DNA from 2 places in the Nocardiopsis synnemataformans genome. Region 1 is predicted to be linked to the other one. Evidence: predicted binding sites of a transcription regulator. Region 1 holds the regulator's gene; the other holds the start of a gene.
The links. Region 1 encodes LexA, which represses DNA repair genes until DNA is damaged. Its sites were predicted from a motif close to TCGAACANNTGTTCGA; they were not measured.
Positions count from the first base shown of each region.

Region 2: a site for LexA is predicted at 2,313-2,328, ahead of uvrA (excinuclease ABC subunit UvrA). Genes of this name have one in related genera too.

Region 1 covers NZ_CBDRFA010000003.1:62,954-70,844, reverse strand. Annotated here, with positions in the region: gene ACSIH6_RS02410 (vitamin B12-dependent ribonucleotide reductase) at 1-2,231, opposite strand, end outside; gene nrdR (transcriptional regulator NrdR) at 2,337-2,840, opposite strand; gene lexA (transcriptional repressor LexA) at 3,491-4,210, shown strand; gene ACSIH6_RS02395 (alpha/beta hydrolase family protein) at 4,317-5,408, shown strand; gene ACSIH6_RS02390 (hypothetical protein) at 5,422-6,048, opposite strand; gene ACSIH6_RS02385 (hypothetical protein) at 6,375-6,965, opposite strand; gene leuS (leucine--tRNA ligase) at 7,052-7,891, opposite strand, start outside.
Region 2 covers NZ_CBDRFA010000039.1:48,981-56,871, forward strand. Annotated here, with positions in the region: gene uvrA (excinuclease ABC subunit UvrA) at 1-2,050, opposite strand, end outside; gene ACSIH6_RS22255 (TerC family protein) at 2,381-3,412, opposite strand; gene ACSIH6_RS22260 (glycosyltransferase family 4 protein) at 3,753-4,835, opposite strand; gene murJ (murein biosynthesis integral membrane protein MurJ) at 4,832-6,454, opposite strand; gene ACSIH6_RS22270 (hypothetical protein) at 6,465-7,379, opposite strand; gene ACSIH6_RS22275 (copper transporter) at 7,385-7,891, opposite strand, start outside.

The DNA of each region.
Region 1 (7,891 bases):
GTGGTCTCGAATCCCGCGGAACGCCTGGAGAGCAGGCGTGTGGTCGTCCTCGTCCTGTACATACGGCGAAAGTCCAACGCCTCTCGGAGCTTCTCGCTCTTGCCCTCCAGGGAGAAGTTGACGAGAGCGGAGAACTCCTGCATGGACTGGGCCGAGATCCGAAGGTCGAAGAACGGACCGTCACTGCTGTAGGTGACCGTGGACCCGTCCTTGCGGGTGTAGGAGAACGAGTCCGGCTTGCTCTCGCAGGTCATGTAGACACGGCTGGCGATGCCGAACGGGGCGAGGAGTTCCTGGACATCGCGCAGGAGCTGGTCCGAACGGCTGCCCAGACCGATGTAGCGCGTTCCGCTGGCTTTCTGGTCGACCGCGCACCCGTCCGCGTCGAACAGTCCTTGGAGGAACTCCAGCACGGTCTCCTCGGGTGCCTCGAAGAGCGACGGCGGCACTGACTTGTCCGCAGCGCGGGCGCCCAGGCCCAGCGCTCGTACGAACTCAACCATCGTGCGACGCGTGATCCTGAGCTGCTGGGTCCCGTTCGACTGGAGGCTCGGTTTGCTCCGGTGTCCGGTGAGGCGCTCAATGAGCGCCTGGTGCCGGGGAAGGACGTTCTCCTGCTCCTCGACCGTGCCGTAGACGGTCACCACCGCCTGGTCACCGACCGAGCCGTCCCCCACGAGCCAGCCGAGGTAGTGCGCGAGGTCGGGATCCTCGTCCCACTTCTCCGGCAGGTGCAGAGGACGAACACCCGGCGAGGCCGCCGCCTTCCGTACGGCTTCCAGGGCCGCACGGGGAATCCGCAGCACCGGGTTCGAACGAGGCGCGTACTGGAAGGACCGGACAACCTGGTCATCAGAAAGCAGCTTCTCAGCGTGCACCCAGCCGCGGTTCTCGGTCCACAGACGGTGGTTGGGGGTGCAGCGCAGGAGAGAGCCGTCAGAGAAACGCAGTTCGAGGATCTCGTTGGTCCCAGTGACCATGTACTGGGTGGGGGTTGTCGCCACCACAGCGTTCTGGGCGTCCGTCTCGGCGGTGATGTCGTTGGTGTACACGGCGAAGGTCTCGCCTTGGGCCGCGCGCTTGACCAGATCACCGATCGGTATGTGTCCGCGATCCGTCAGCACGCGCTGATCAGCCGGGAAACACGGGTTGCTGGCACTGATCCGTCCGCTCTCGGGCGTGGTGTGCCAGTCCTGGATCGTGCCGTCGTACTGGATACCCGGGTCCGCGCACTCCCAGGCGGCCCTGGCCATGCGCTGGAACAGCTCCTTGGCGTCCACCGTGGCGACGACCTCGCCGGTGGTACGGGAGGTCAGGCCGAAGTCCGAGCCGCTCTCCACGGCGCGCATGAACGCGTCGGAGACCCGCACGGAGTTGTTGGCGTTCTGGTACTGGACGCTGAACATGTCGTCGCCGCCGAGGTCGACGTCGAACCCGGCGTCGCGCAGGGCACGGATCTTGTGTTCCTCGCGGGCCTTGGTCTCGACGAAGTCCTCGATGTCGGGGTGGTCGACGTCCAGCACGACCATCTTGGCGGCCCGGCGGGTGGCGCCGCCGGACTTGATGGTCCCGGCCGAGGCGTCGGCGCCGCGCATGAAGGAGACGGGCCCGGAGGCGGTCCCGCCGGAGGAGAGCAGCTCCTTGCTGGAGCGGATGCGCGACAGGTTCACACCCGCGCCGGACCCGCCCTTGAAGATGATCCCCTCCTCCTTGTACCAGTCCAGGATCGACTCCATGGTGTCGTCCACAGAGAGGATGAAACACGCGCTGACCTGGGCTTTTGCACTCGTACCGACGTTGAACCACACCGGGGAGTTGAAGCTGAACAGCTGGTGGGCGAGGGCGTGCTTGAGTTCGTGGTCGAAGACCTCGGCGTCCTCGGCGGAGGCGAAGTAGCCGTGCTCGCGGCCGGTCTCGGTGTAGACGCCGACGACGCGGTCGATGAGCTGTTTGAGGCTCCACTCGCGCTCGGGGGTGCCGACCGCGGCGCGGAAGTACTTGCTCGCCACGATCTGGGTGGCGTTCATCGACCAGGAGGTGGGGAACTCCACTCCGCGCTGCTCGAAGTTGACCGTGCCGTCGCGCCAGTTGGTCATGACGACGTCGCGGCGCTCCCACTCCAGGGAGTCGTAGGGGTGCGTGCCCGGGGAGGTGAAGACCCGCTTCACCCTGATCCCCTTGCGGCTTCCCTTGCCCTTGCGTCCGGCCGGGCCGCTGGCGGTTTCCGTCATCGCCGGCTCTCCCCTCACTCGTGGGCACGGTCACCGACCGTGCCCGGCGTCCTCTGTCCCGGGAGTGGTGTGGCCCCGCGCGGTCGGTGTGCGTCCGCGGGGGCGCTATCCCGTGGTGGCGCCGCTCCGGTCGCCGGTTCCGGCGCCCTTGTCGGTCTCGGCCTCGCGGTCCTGGCGCAGGCTGGCGATCTCGGCCTCGAAGTCGGAGAGGCTCTCGAAGCCGCGGTAGACGCTGGCGAAGTGCAGGTAGGCGACCTCGTCCAGGTCACGCATCGGGCCGAGGATGGCCAGGCCGATCTCGTGGGCCGGGACCTCGGCCACGCCGCGGCCGCGGATCTCCTCCTCGACCTGCTGGCCGAGCTTGGCCAGGGCGTCCTCGGAGACGGGACGGCCCTGGCAGGCCCGGCGAACCCCGGCGATGATCTTGGTCCGGCTGAAGGGCTCGGTGACCCCCGAGCGCTTGGCCACCATCAGCAGGACGGTCTCCTGGGTGGTGAACCTGCGCTCGCAGACGGGGCAGGACCGGCGGCGCCGGATGGCCGCGCCGTCGTCGGTGGACCTGCTGTCGATCACCCTGGTGTCCGGATGGCGACAGAACGGACAGTGCACCCTGGTTCACCTGCTTCTCTCACCGGACGACAACGCCTAGGTACCACTAAACCACAACTTCTGGGCAACCACTCCTGTCGAAACACCAGATGTTGTGGTCGAACCTAGACTTCTTCCTGACCCGCCGCAACCCTGGCACGGGTGTGTTCCGACACGGCCGAGCGGCCGCGCGGCATCGCGACCCGCGGCGGCGGGGTGGGGCGGGGGAGTCGGCGCGGTCGGGCTGCTCCGGGGACCCGGCACCGCGGTCAAGGATAGCGTCGCCGACCGGAGCCGCCGCGCCCCGGCGGCGGGCGCCGGAATCCCGGTGTCACCGGGATTTCGGTCGATCCGACGCCCCAGGATAAGACCCCCGCACCTGGCCGGAACCGCTGTCGCGGGCACGCGTTCGCACATTCCGGGGACAACAGCGCGTGAACGCGTGTACACACGTAAGTGCAGGCCGGAAATTGACCGCGAATACGCGCTGCGGCAATTGTCCCCGGCCTCGAACGCTTGTTTGATATCACCGTGTGCAACGACTAAAGTTGACCTTGATTTCACACCGGTTTCGCCATCACGTGGACCCCCAGGTCGGCACGGTCGCGGACCGGGGGTGGCCAGTCACACAAGCAGGCCCTGACCGAACCGAATGCCGAGGAGGCCCGGCCGTGCCGGAGGAGAATCCCGGAACCGCAGATACCGCCACCGTTCTCGCACCAACGGAGAACGCGGGCGGGTCCACGCCCGAAGCCCCCAAACTCACCGCGCGCCAGCAGAGCGTGCTGAACTGCATCCAGCGCTATGTCCGGGAGCGGGGTTTCCCCCCGTCGATAAGGGAAATCGGGGAAGCGGTCGGCCTGTCCAGCCCGTCCAGCGTGGCGCACCAGCTCAAGGTCCTCCAGCGCAAGGGCTACCTGCACCGCGACCAGAACCGGCCGCGCGCGGTCGAGCTGCGCACGCCCGGGCGCGCCTCGGGGCGGACCCTGGTCCCCGAGGACATCGACCTCTCGCGCGCCGCCGCCGTGCCGCTGGTCGGCCGGATCGCCGCCGGCGGTCCGATCCTGGCCGAGGAGTCGGTGGAGGACGTGCTCGCCCTGCCGCGTCAGCTGGTGGGCGAGGGGCGCCTGTTCATGCTCACCGTGGTCGGTGACTCGATGACCGACGCCGCCATCACCGACGGCGACATGGTGGTGGTGCGCCAGCAGCAGGACGCCAACAACGGCGACATCGTGGCGGCGCTGCTCGACGACGAGGCGACCGTCAAGGTGCTGCGCCGCGAGGAGGGCGGCCACGTGTGGCTGATGCCGCGCAACGAGGCCTACGAGCCGATCAACGGCGACGACGCCACCATCCTCGGCAAGGTGGTCGCGGTCATGCGCCGCGTCTGAGAGCCCGCGTACCCGCGCCTCCGGTCCCTCTCCCCTCGGAGGGATCGGGGGCGCTTCCCCTGTGGACGACGCGGGGCCGACGGGCGCGGGCCGCTAGTCTGAGGAGGTGTTCACACGCGCCTCCTCCCCCGCCGCCCGCTGGCGTACCGCGTTGGTCGGTACGGTCAGCGCCGCCCTGTTGTCCACCGCCGCCTGCGCCCCCGCCGACGACGGGGCCGCCGAGGCACCGGGGGTCGGCGGCGTCGAGCGCGAGGTGGCCTTCGAGGGCGGCGGGCACGAGGTGTCGGGCACCTTCCGGACGCCCGAGGGCGTCTCCGGCACCGTTCCGGGCGCGCTCATCATCTCCGGCAGCGGTCCCACCGACCGCGACGGCAACAGCTCCGTGCGCCCCAACGCCGGTACCAACCAGAACCTGTCCCGCGTGCTCGCCGACGTCGGGGTGGCCTCGCTGCGCTACGACAAGTACGGCAGCGGTCCGGACTTCGAGACGCCGGGTCCCGGCGAGATCGCACCTGTGGACCCCGTGATCTTCGACGAGCAGGTCGCGGCCGCCTACGAGGAACTCGTCGCCCAGCCCGAGGTGGACCCCGATCGGGTGGTCGTCGTCGGGCACAGCGAGGGCGCCCTGTACGCGCTGCGCGCCCACGAGCTCATCGGTGCGGAGCACCCCTCCCCCGCGCTCGTACTCGCCGCGCCTCCCGGTACGCGCTACCTCGACCTGGTCGACCGCCAGCTCACCGAGCAGATGCGTACCGTCGAGGCCTCGGGCCAGGTGGAGGAGAGACAGGTGGTCCAGCTGCTCTCCGACGCCCGCGCCGGACGGGCCGCGATCAGATCCGGACGTGCGCTCAGCGACGTGGAGATGCCCAGCGGGGGCGTGCTCGGTGTCTACACCCTCGCCAACGAGGACTTCCTGGCCTACATGGACGCCTTCGACCCCGTCGAACTGGCGGAGGACCTGCCCGGGGGGACCCCGGTGCTGGTGCTGTGGGGGGAGGAGGACACGCAGGTCTCCCGGGAGGACGTGGACCGGCTGATGACCGGTCTGGAGGGCGCCCGGCGGGTGGACGTCCCCGACACCGACCACGTCTTCCGCCGCTACCGGGACGAGCCCGGGGCCACGGTCCTGGACGAGCAGCGCCCCTTCGCCGAGGAGGTCGCGCCCGCGCTGGAGGAGTTCCTGGGCACGGCCTGGTAGCCGCGCCGGGGCCTCACTCGGGAATGGAGTCCGGCAGCGCCTCCGTCACGGACAGCGCGAGCTCCTCGGCGCCCGCGACCATGCGCTCCCGGTCTCCCGGGTTCTGCGCGTCGTAGCTGGCCGCCACGCTGTAACAGGTCTCCAGGTACAGGTTGGACACCCGGGCGCCGACGCAGGCGACCGTGTACGGGTCCTCCTGTACCCAGGCGACCGCCTCCTCGCCGACGCCTTCCAGCTCCTGCGTCTCGTACCGGGAGGTGGTGGTGCGCAGGTTGTCGACGGCCGTCGTGACGCCGCCCGGGTCGGGGGCGGCCACGGCCACCAGCGTCGCGGTGGCCGGGACCTGCTCGCCCGGGCCGCCGGGGGTCGCCCACCGGCACTGCCAGCCCGAGCCGAACGCCTCCTGCGCGCCGCCGACCGGCTCCTCGACCTCCAGCTCGTGGCCGGGCACCAGTGCGTCCAGCGTCCCGGTCTCGGCGACGGAGCACTCGGGCGCCGCCCCGAAGGCGCCCGTCTCCGGGCTGTCGCGCGCCACCACGTACCAGATCGCCCCGGCGGCGAGCACGGCCAGCACCAGGGCTGCGGCTACCAGGGCGGCGGTGGCGCAGCCCCGGCTCTGCGGTTGGACGGAGGCCACCACCTCGGGTGCGGGCTGCTGGGGGTGGGGCTGCTGCCACGGGGGGTTGGGGGGCGGCGGATACTGCCCCTGCGGGGCCTGGTGGGGGTGGTAGGCCTGTTGTTGTCCGTGGGGTTGTGGTGCCTGAGGCGGCGGAGGCTGCTGTTCCCCATGTGGCTGTGCCGCCTGGGGCGGCTGAGGCGACTGCTGTTCCGCATGCGGCTGCGAAGGTTCCTGTGGCCCCTGCGGCTGTGGCACCTCGTGCTCCCGCTGGGACTGAGGCTGAGACGCCTGCGGAGGCTGGTGTGCCTGGGGCTGCTCGGGGTCCCACGCATCGGGGTGCTGGTCGCTCACAGGGCCTCTCCGAGCTGCACGGCGAACTCCACTGCCAGGTCCCGGGCCTCGCCGAAGCCGACCGGCTCGGTGCCGGAGGTCCCGGCGTAGGACACCCGTACCAGCAGGTTGTCGGTGGGGAAGGCCAGTTCCGCGGTGCCGGGCACCTGACCGCGCCATACCCGGCCCTCCCCGACGGGCAGCTCCACGGTCTCGCCGCGCGCCGGTACCAGGGCGGTGTAGGCCTCCCGCGCCCGCTGGGCGCCGGTGACCGGCTCCTCTCCCGTGGTGTCGGTGAAACGGGCGGACAGGTCCAGCCGGAGCACCCCCTGCGACCCCTCGGCCAGACCGGCGGAGGACCACGAGCACGTGGTGCTGTCGCCGTCCGCCAGGGGACCGTGCTCGGAGGACTCCAGGACCGCGCCTGGCACCAGGCCGGTGACGAGCGCGTCCGAGACCACCGCGCACCCGGGCGCGGCGGCGTGGGCGTCGCCGCTCTCGGGCACTCCCGGGTCGTCCCCGGACAGCCACAGTCCGCCGCCGATCGCCACCGCGGACAGCACCACCGTGCCCGCGCCGATCACGGCCACCCGTGCGAGGGGACCCACCCGGCCACCGCCTCCCTGTCGGTCACCGCGCCGACCGCACACGGGCGGCGGCCGCTGCACGCGGCCGCCGCCTCTGGTGTGCCTGGTCAGCCGACGACGATGTTCACCAGCTTGGGCGCGCGCACGACCACCTTGCGGATCTGCTTGTCGCCGATGAAGCCCTGTGCCTTCTCCGAGGCCAGGGCCAGCCGCTCCAGCTCCGCCGGGTCGATGTCGGGCGCCACGGACAGCTTGTCACGGACCTTGCTCTGCACCTGCACCACGCAGGTCACGGACTCCTGCACCAGCAGGGTCGGATCGACCTCGGGCCAGTTGCCGACGGCGACGCTGCCGGTGCGGCCGAGCTTCTCCCAGCCCTCCTCCGCCACGTAGGGCGCGAACAGGGACAGGGCGACGGCCACGGCCTCGGCGGCCTCGCGGACCGCCGGGTCGGCGGCGCCGGGACCGGAGTCGATGGCCTTGCGGGCGGCCGAGACCAGCTCCATGGTGCGGGCGATGGCCACGTTGAACCGCCGGGACTCGACCAGGGAGGTGATCTGGTCGACGGTTCGGTGGGTGGTGCGGCGCAGGTCGGTGTCGCCCTTGGCGGGGTCGGTGCCCGGCGCGCTGGCCGCGCCCGTCTCGCTCATCACCCGGTAGGCGCGGTTGAGGAACTTCTGCGCGGCGACGACGGAGACGTCGGCCCAGTCCACGTCCTCCTCGGGCGGGGAGGCGAAGAGCATGGTCAGCCGGACCGCGTCCACGCCGTAGGCGTCGATCTCCTTGCCCAGGTCCACGCCGTTGCCCAGGGACTTGGACATGGCTCGGCCCTGGTTGATGACCTGGCCCTGGTTGGTCAGGCGACGGAAGGGCTCGGTGAAGGAGACCATGCCCATGTCGTGCAGGACCTTGGTGAAGAACCGGGCGTACATCAGGTGGAGCGTGGC
Region 2 (7,891 bases), on a different contig from region 1:
TCGTGCCGTTGACCCGCAGGTGGCGGCCGGGCACGTCGCGCGCGCCGTTGAGCTCCTTGGCCAGCGCCTTGTAGAGGATCTCGTTGACCAGGGTGGACTTGCCCGAACCGGACACGCCGGTGACGGCGGTGAACACGCCCAGCGGGAAGGCGACGTCGATCCCGTGGAGGTTGTTCTCGCGCGCCCCCCGGACCACCAGCTCGTGCCCCCGGGTGAGGGGTCGGCGCTCGACGGGCACCTCGATGCCGCGCTTGCCGGACAGGTACTCGCCGGTGAGCGAGTCCTCGGAGGTGAGCAGCTCGTCCACGATCCCCGAGACCACGACGTGGCCGCCGTGCTCGCCCGCGCCGGGGCCGATGTCCACGACCCAGTCTGCGGCGCGGATGGTGTCCTCGTCGTGTTCGACGACGATGAGCGTGTTGCCGATGTCGCGCAGCCGCTGGAGGGTCTCCAGCAGACGCGCGTTGTCGCGCTGGTGCAGGCCGATGGAGGGCTCGTCCAGCACGTACAGCACGCCCACCAGGCCGGAGCCGATCTGGGTGGCCAGGCGGATGCGCTGGGCCTCCCCGCCCGAGAGCGAGCCCGAGGAGCGCGCCAGGCTCAGGTAGTCCAGGCCGACGTCGAGCAGGAAGCCGAGCCGGGCGTTGATCTCCTTGAGCACCTGGGCGGCGATGACCGCGTCGCGGTCGGAGAGCCTGAGCTCGGCCAGGAAGGCCGCGCTGTCGCTGAGCGGCATCTGGGCGACCTCGGCGATGGACCGGCCGCCCACGGTCACCGCGAGCACGACCGACTTGAGGCGCGTGCCCTCGCAGGTCGGGCAGGGCACGGTGCGCATGTACCCCTCCAGCCGTTCGCGGCCGTAGTCGCTCTCGGTCTCGGAGTGGCGGCGCTTGACCCAGGGAATGACGCCCTCGAACTCGGTGTAGTAGGAGCGGTTGCGCCCGTACCGGTTGCGGTAGCTGACGTGGACCTGGGTGTCGTGCCCCTCCAGCAGGGCCTTGCGCGCGCGGCGCGGCAGCCGCTCCCAGGGGGTGTCCAGGTCGAAGCCGATCGCCTCGCCCACCGCCTTGAGGATGCGCTCCCAGTAGCCGCTGTTGGGCCCGCCGGACCAGGGGCCGATGGCGCCCTCGGCCAGCGTCCTCTCGGGGTCGGGGACCAGCAGCTCGGGGTCGACCTCCATACGCGTGCCCAGGCCGGAGCACTCGGCGCAGGCACCGTAGGGGGCGTTGAAGGAGAAGGAGCGCGGTTCGAGCTGCTCGAAGGACAGGTCGTCGTAGGGGCAGTACAGGTGCTCGGAGAAGACCTTCTCGCGGTCGGGGTCCCCGGCCTCCACGTCCACGAAGTCCAGGACGATGGTGCCCCCGGCGAGTTTGAGCGCCGTCTCCACCGAGTCGGTCAGGCGCCCGCGGGAGGAGGGCTTGACGCTGAGGCGGTCCACGACCACGGCGATGTCGTGCTTGTCGTAGCGGCCCAGCTTGGGCGCCTCGTCCAGACGCACGGCCTGCCCGTCCACGACCGCGCGGGTGTAGCCCTTGGACTGGAGGTCCTTGAACAGCTCGACGTACTCGCCCTTGCGCCCGCGCACGACGGGGGCGAGCACCTGGAAGCGGGTGCCCTCCTCCATCTCCAGGACGCGGTCCACGATCTGCTGCGGGGTCTGGCGCGCGATCTCGCGGCGGCACTCGGGACAGTGCGGGACGCCGATGCGCGCCCACAGCAGCCGCAGGTAGTCGTAGACCTCGGTGATGGTGCCGACGGTCGAGCGGGGGTTGCGGCTGGTGGACTTCTGGTCGATGGACACCGCCGGGGACAGGCCCTCGATGAAGTCCACGTCCGGCTTGTCCATCTGCCCCAGGAACTGGCGGGCGTAGGCCGACAGGGACTCCACGTAGCGCCGCTGGCCCTCGGCGAAGATCGTGTCGAAGGCCAGCGATGACTTGCCCGAACCGGACAGGCCGGTGAACACGATCATGGAGTCGCGCGGCAGGTCCAGCGAGACGTCCTTGAGGTTGTGCTCCCGGGCTCCCCGGACTACCAGTTGTTCGACCATCGAGTGAGACATCCTTCGGCTCTGGCGCACAGGACGCGGACCCCGTCGCGTGACGTCGGCTGACCCGTGTGGAACTTCGCGTGCGGCGGTCGGGGGCCTCCCGGAGACCGCCCGGGCCCCGGAGGCGGGCCGCTGAGGAGAGGGGGGAGGACGCGCTCGCCTCCCGCCCGTCCAGCCTAACGACCACCGACGACGGTTTCTTCCACCTCGGAAAACGAGATGGCACCCCGGCGCCGGAGCGCTCAGGGTGCCACCACTATAGACGAACGGCTGTTCGAATCCGGCCGTTTTCTGGAATGTCCTCGACGGGCGTGCGGGCCCGCCGTCCGCTCAGGAGCGGTCCGCCGGGGAGTCGACCGAGGGGTCGCGCTCGGTCTTGAGCTCGGGGTTCTTGCGCTCGTCGACGCGGGACTTGATCAGGCTGCCGACGATGGTGATGGTCATGATGCCGAGGATGACGGTCAGGGACAGGCCGATGCCGATCTCGGGCGTGGGCACGCCGTTCTCGTGCAGGGCGTGCAGGATCATCTTCACGCCGATGAAGACCATGATCGCCGACAGGCCCCAGCTGATGTAGGCCAGGCGGTCCATCAGACCGGCCAGCAGGAAGTACAGCTGGCGCAGGCCCAGCAGGGCGAAGGCGTTGGCGGTGAAGACGATGTAGGCGTCCTGGGTCAGACCGAAGATCGCCGGGATGGAGTCGACGGCGAAGACCAGGTCGATCATGCCGATCGCGACGATGACCAGCAGCATCGGCGTGATGTGGCGCTTGCCGTCGAGCTTCACGGTGAGGTGGGCGCCGTGGTAGTCGTCGGTCACCGGCCAGAAGCGCTTGAGGAGGCGCACCACCGGGGTCTGGGTGAAGTCCTTCTCCTCCTCGTCGCCCTTCATGTGGTCGCGGACGATCTTGTAACCGGTGTAGATGAGGAAGGCGCCGAAGAGGTAGAAGACCTCGCTCCAGGCGTTGATGACCTGGGCGCCCAGGACGATGAAGATGCCGCGCATGACCAGCGCGATGACGATGCCGACGAGCAGGACCTCGTGCTGGTACTTCTTGGGCACCGCGAAGGAGCCCATCAGAAGGTAGAACACGAAGAGGTTGTCGATGCTCAGGCTCTTCTCGGTGACGAACCCGGCGAAGTACTCAGCGCCTGCGGCTCCTCCGCCGAAGTACCAGACACCGAAGCCGAACAGGATCGCGATGCCGATGTAGAAGGCCGCCCACCAGGCGGCCTGCTTCATGCCGAACTCCTGGGGCCCCTTCGTCTTGCTCCAGGGATGGTCGACGATGATGAGGTCGATCACCAGGATGGCGACCATGGCGCCAATGGTGGCGGCCCACACCCACAAGGGAACGTTCACGGACGGTCTCTCCTCCGGTCAGTGCGCGCGAGCGGTGTGCACGCACGTCGAACCACCGGAGGTCTCTCCCGCTCACAGCACTGCGCTGCGAACCGGCGGCACCGGGAGGACGACTTTGTCCGCCGTGATGACGACACCGCCGCGACAGGGATACTCCCCTCACGTGTCAGGCCAGGATACCGGTACCGCACTGTGGGCGGCACACACCGGACCGTAGTCCAGGATGACATCTTCACTCCCGCGAGGTGAAGTCCCGGCGGAGGTGGCATCAACCGCACCCCGGGGACAGGTCCACCGAACCCCGGGGCCATCCCTTCCCCGCGTCCCCGCGCGCCCCACGTCACCGCCGCAGCACCGCCTTGTACACGCCCGCGGCGGCCTCCACCGCGTCCTCCTCGCTCGGCAGCGCCTTGGCCGCCTCGCGCGAGCGCGCCCGCAGGTCCTCGGCCAGCGCCGGGTCGTCCAGCACCCGGCCCACGGCCGCGGCGAACGCCGCCGGATCCCCCGGCGGCACCATCAGCACCGTCCCCGAGTACAGGTCCGGGATGCCGCCGACCCGGGTGGAGACCACCGGCAGCCCGGCGCGCAGCGCCTCCATGATCACCAGCGAGGGCCCCTCCCACTGGCTGGTCAGACAGAACACGTCCGCCGCCGCCAGCAGGTCGGCCACGTCCGCGCGGTGCCCCAGCATGCGCACGTCCGCGCGCATCTCCGCGGCCGTGTCGTGCAGCTCCCCCCACAGGGGCCCGTCCCCGGCGATCGCCACCACCGGTTCGGGCCGGCGGTCGGCGATGGCCGGCGCCGCCGCCAGGAGCATGTCCAGCCCCTTCTGCTCGGCCAGGCGGGCGACGGTCAGCAGCAGCGGCCGCTCAGACCGCACCGCCAGGTCCGCACGGGTGGCCTCGCGCCCGTTCACCGGCGCACCGGTCTCGGGAGCGGCCACCACCGCCAGCCGCGCGTCGCGCGCACCGACCGAGCGCAGCCTGCGCACCAGGTCGCCCGACACCCCCAGCACCACGTCCGCGCGGTGCGCCACGACCCGCTCCAGCACCGGGTAGGCCGCCGACAGCGCCCCCCGCACCAGCGGCGGCGCGTTGTGCGCGGTCACCACCAGCGGCGAGGCGCCGGCCAGCGCGCACAGGGCCCCGGCCCGCAGCCCGTGCGCGTGGACCACGTCCGCGCCCCGGGTCAGGGCACGCAGGCGCAGCACGGCGCCGGGATCGCCCGCGGAGGGCGCCGCGCCGATACCGACCGGGGAGAAGCGCATGCCCTCCGAGGTGAAGCCGAACTCGCGCTCGGCGGAGGCCGGGCCCAGCACCGCCACCCGGTGGCCGCGCGCGACCAGGCCCGCGCCCAGCGAGCGCACGTGGCGGCCCACCCCTCCACTGCTGGTACCGATGACCAGCGCGATCCTGGCGTTCAACGCCTCCCCCTCCTGCGTTCGAGTACGGTCCTGACCCGGTCGGCGACGGCACGCACCGCCGGACGGTCCACCACCGCCGCGACGGCCGCGTAGGCGGCCAACGCCGCCGTCGCCGTCGCCGCGGCCACCGCCACCGTCTGCCACACGCCCTCCGCGGGCAGGGAAGCGGCCACCGCGCGCCCCGCGCTCCACCCGACCACACCGCCCAGCGCCGCGGCCAGTACCGAGCGCGCCACACCCCCCAGGGCCACGCGCCCGTGCGCGCGCGCCACCCCCGCGCACAGCAGGGCCGCGGCCAGGGACAGGCCGACCGTGCTGGCCGCGCCCAGCCCGGCGATGGACCAGCCCTGCGGCAACACCCACACCAACACCACAGCACACAACATCACCACCAGCCACCCCACCACCTGGGCCGTGGCGGCCAGGCGGCCGTGGTGCGAGGCGTACAGGGCCCGGCTGAGCAGGGCGACCAGCCCGAAGCCCACCACCCCGGGAGCGTAGGCGAGCAGGGCGCGCTCCAGGGTCAGCGGGTCGTGCTGGGCGAAGACCAGGGCCACCGGGGCCGCGGCGGCGGCCAGGGCGGTACCCACCCCCGCGGTGACCACCACGCAGGCGCGGGCGCCGCCCGACACCAGGGAGGCGAACCCCCGCCGGTCGTGTTCGGCGTGCGCGACCGCCAGGGCGGTGAACGCGCTGGTGGCGATGGGCACCGCGATCACCCCGTAGGGCAGGGTGAACAGGGCCCAGGCGTAGGTGTGCAGCACGGCCGCTCCCGCGCCGCCGCCCCGGTTGGCCAGGGCCACGAACAGCAGCAGGCACAGCTGCATGGCCGCCAGCGGCAGCAGGGAGGCCAGCGCCAGGGCGCGCACGCGCCCGCCCACCCCGGGCGGGAAGGTCAGGCGCGGCCGGGGCCGCGTCCGCAGCCGTCGGGCGGGTCCCACGACCGTGAGGAAGAGCGCGGCCGCCCCGGCGGTGGTGCCCAGGGACAGGACGAGCTCGGCCGCCAACGGCAGGCCCGCCACGTCCTGGCGGTGGTCGGCTCCCAGCGGGACGAAGGCCACGTAGGCGGCGATGACCACCAGGCTGGACACCAGCGGGGCCAGGGCCGGGGCCAGGAAGCGGCGGTGGGACTGCAGGACGCCGTAGAGCACCGAGGCCAGACCGTAGAGGACGATCTGCGGGGCGAAGACCACGAGCATGCGGACGGCGAGCCCGAGCAGGGCGTCCCGGTCGCAGCCGGCGCCCGCGCCCAGCATGAGCGACATCGCCGGCGGCGAGACCAGGGCGAGCAGCGCCGACAGGGGCACGGCCAGCAGCAGGACCCACGTGATGAGCGCCGAGGCGGTGTGGCGCACCTGTTCGTGGTCGCCGCGCTGGGCGGCGGCGGCCAGGACGGGGACGACCACCGCGGTGAGCGCCCCGCCGATGACCACCTCGAACAGGACGGCGGGCAGCTGGTTGGCGGTGACGTAGGCGGTGCCCAGACAGGTGTCGCCGACGGTCTGGGAGAAGACCACGGTGCGCCCGAACCCCGCCAGCCTGGCCCCCACGGTGACCACCGCGATGAGCGCCGCCGCCGTGCCTACTCCGCGCGTCACCCCCTGGATGCTACGGGACACCGTGGCCGTCTCACTCGTGCCTGCCCCAGCGGTCGAGGCGGCGCAGGGCCGGAACGCGGTCGATGACGCGGGAGAAGCTGACGCGCTCGCTGGCCAGGGTCAGGGCGGCGACCCCCGCGAGCAGCGCGGCGCGCACCGGGCGGGTCGCCCGGGCCGCGGCGGCCGCGCCCAGCGCGGCGCCCAGGGCGTTGGCCCCGGCGTCACCGAGCATGGAGCGCTCGGCGAGCTCGTCGGGCAGCAACACGGCCGAGGCCCCCACGACGGGACCCAGCAGCGGCGCGGCCGGGGAGGCCAGGGCGGGGGCGGCGGCGATCAGCGCGACCTTGGCCGCGCGTCCGGGGCGCAGGTCGAACAGGTTGAGCAGGTTGGCGCTGGCGGCGATGAGCGCCCCGTCCAGCGCGGTGTCCAGGGGGGAGCGGCGCAGCAGGCGGGCGGCGGCGACCCCGGTGGCCCCGATACCCGCCATCTTGACCATGCCGCTGGTGACCCGGCCGCGCGCCAGGGCTCCCAGGTGCCCGCGCAGGCCGCGGGCCCGGGACGAGCCCGCCAGGTCGTCGTAGACGCCGAAGGCGGCGGCGCCCGCCGCGGCCAGCGCGGAGGCGGCGCGCACACGCGGTCCGGGGCCGGGCACGAGCAGGATGGCCGCGCACACGCCGCAGGCCAGAGCGGGACCCTGGCGCAGGGTGACGCGGCGGCCGCGGAAGTTGGTGCGCAGCCAGACGTCCGGCGCTTCGGGTGTGCCGGGTCCGGCGGCACGGGCGGCTCCGGCAGCACGGGCGGCTCCGGGCCGGGCGGAACGGCCGCGGGTGAGCAGGGAGTAGGCGGTGGAGGCCGCGGCGGCTCCGAGCAGGGCACCGGTCAGGCCCTGGGCCACGAACTGCGCGGCGGCGGATCCGGGACCCGGGAGGGGAACGGGGGTGGTCACCGGTGTCACTCCCCGTCCCGCGCCGTGCGGCGGGCCTCGCCGGTACCGCCGCCTTCCCCGCCGCTCGCGCCACCGCTCTCGGTGGGCTCCGGCGAGGGGCCCGAGGACTCCTCGGAGGTCTCGCGCGGCTCGGGCAGCGGGTCGGGGAGGAAGCCCCCCACCCCCTCGCCGATGCCGTACGCTCCCCCGGCCTCCTCCAGGTTCTCCGCCAGGGCCAGGACCGTGATGACCTCGCCCATCGGGCGGCTGGCCACGTCCACGGTGGCGAAGGCCGCCTCCGCGGCGCGCGCCTGCGCGAGCATCCCCTCGCCCCGGGCGGAGGGCCCGTCACCGGCCACCACGGTGGCGCCGACCTCCTGGTGCAGGGCCGTGGTGATCGTGTTCAGCACCGCGTTGGCCGTCTGCGGATCCTGGCCCTCGGGCGAGGAACCGCCCGCGGGCGCGAGGACGACCACGGCGTCGGAGGACTCGGCGGGGTCCCCCTCGACCGTGATCAGCCCTCCCTCGGTGAA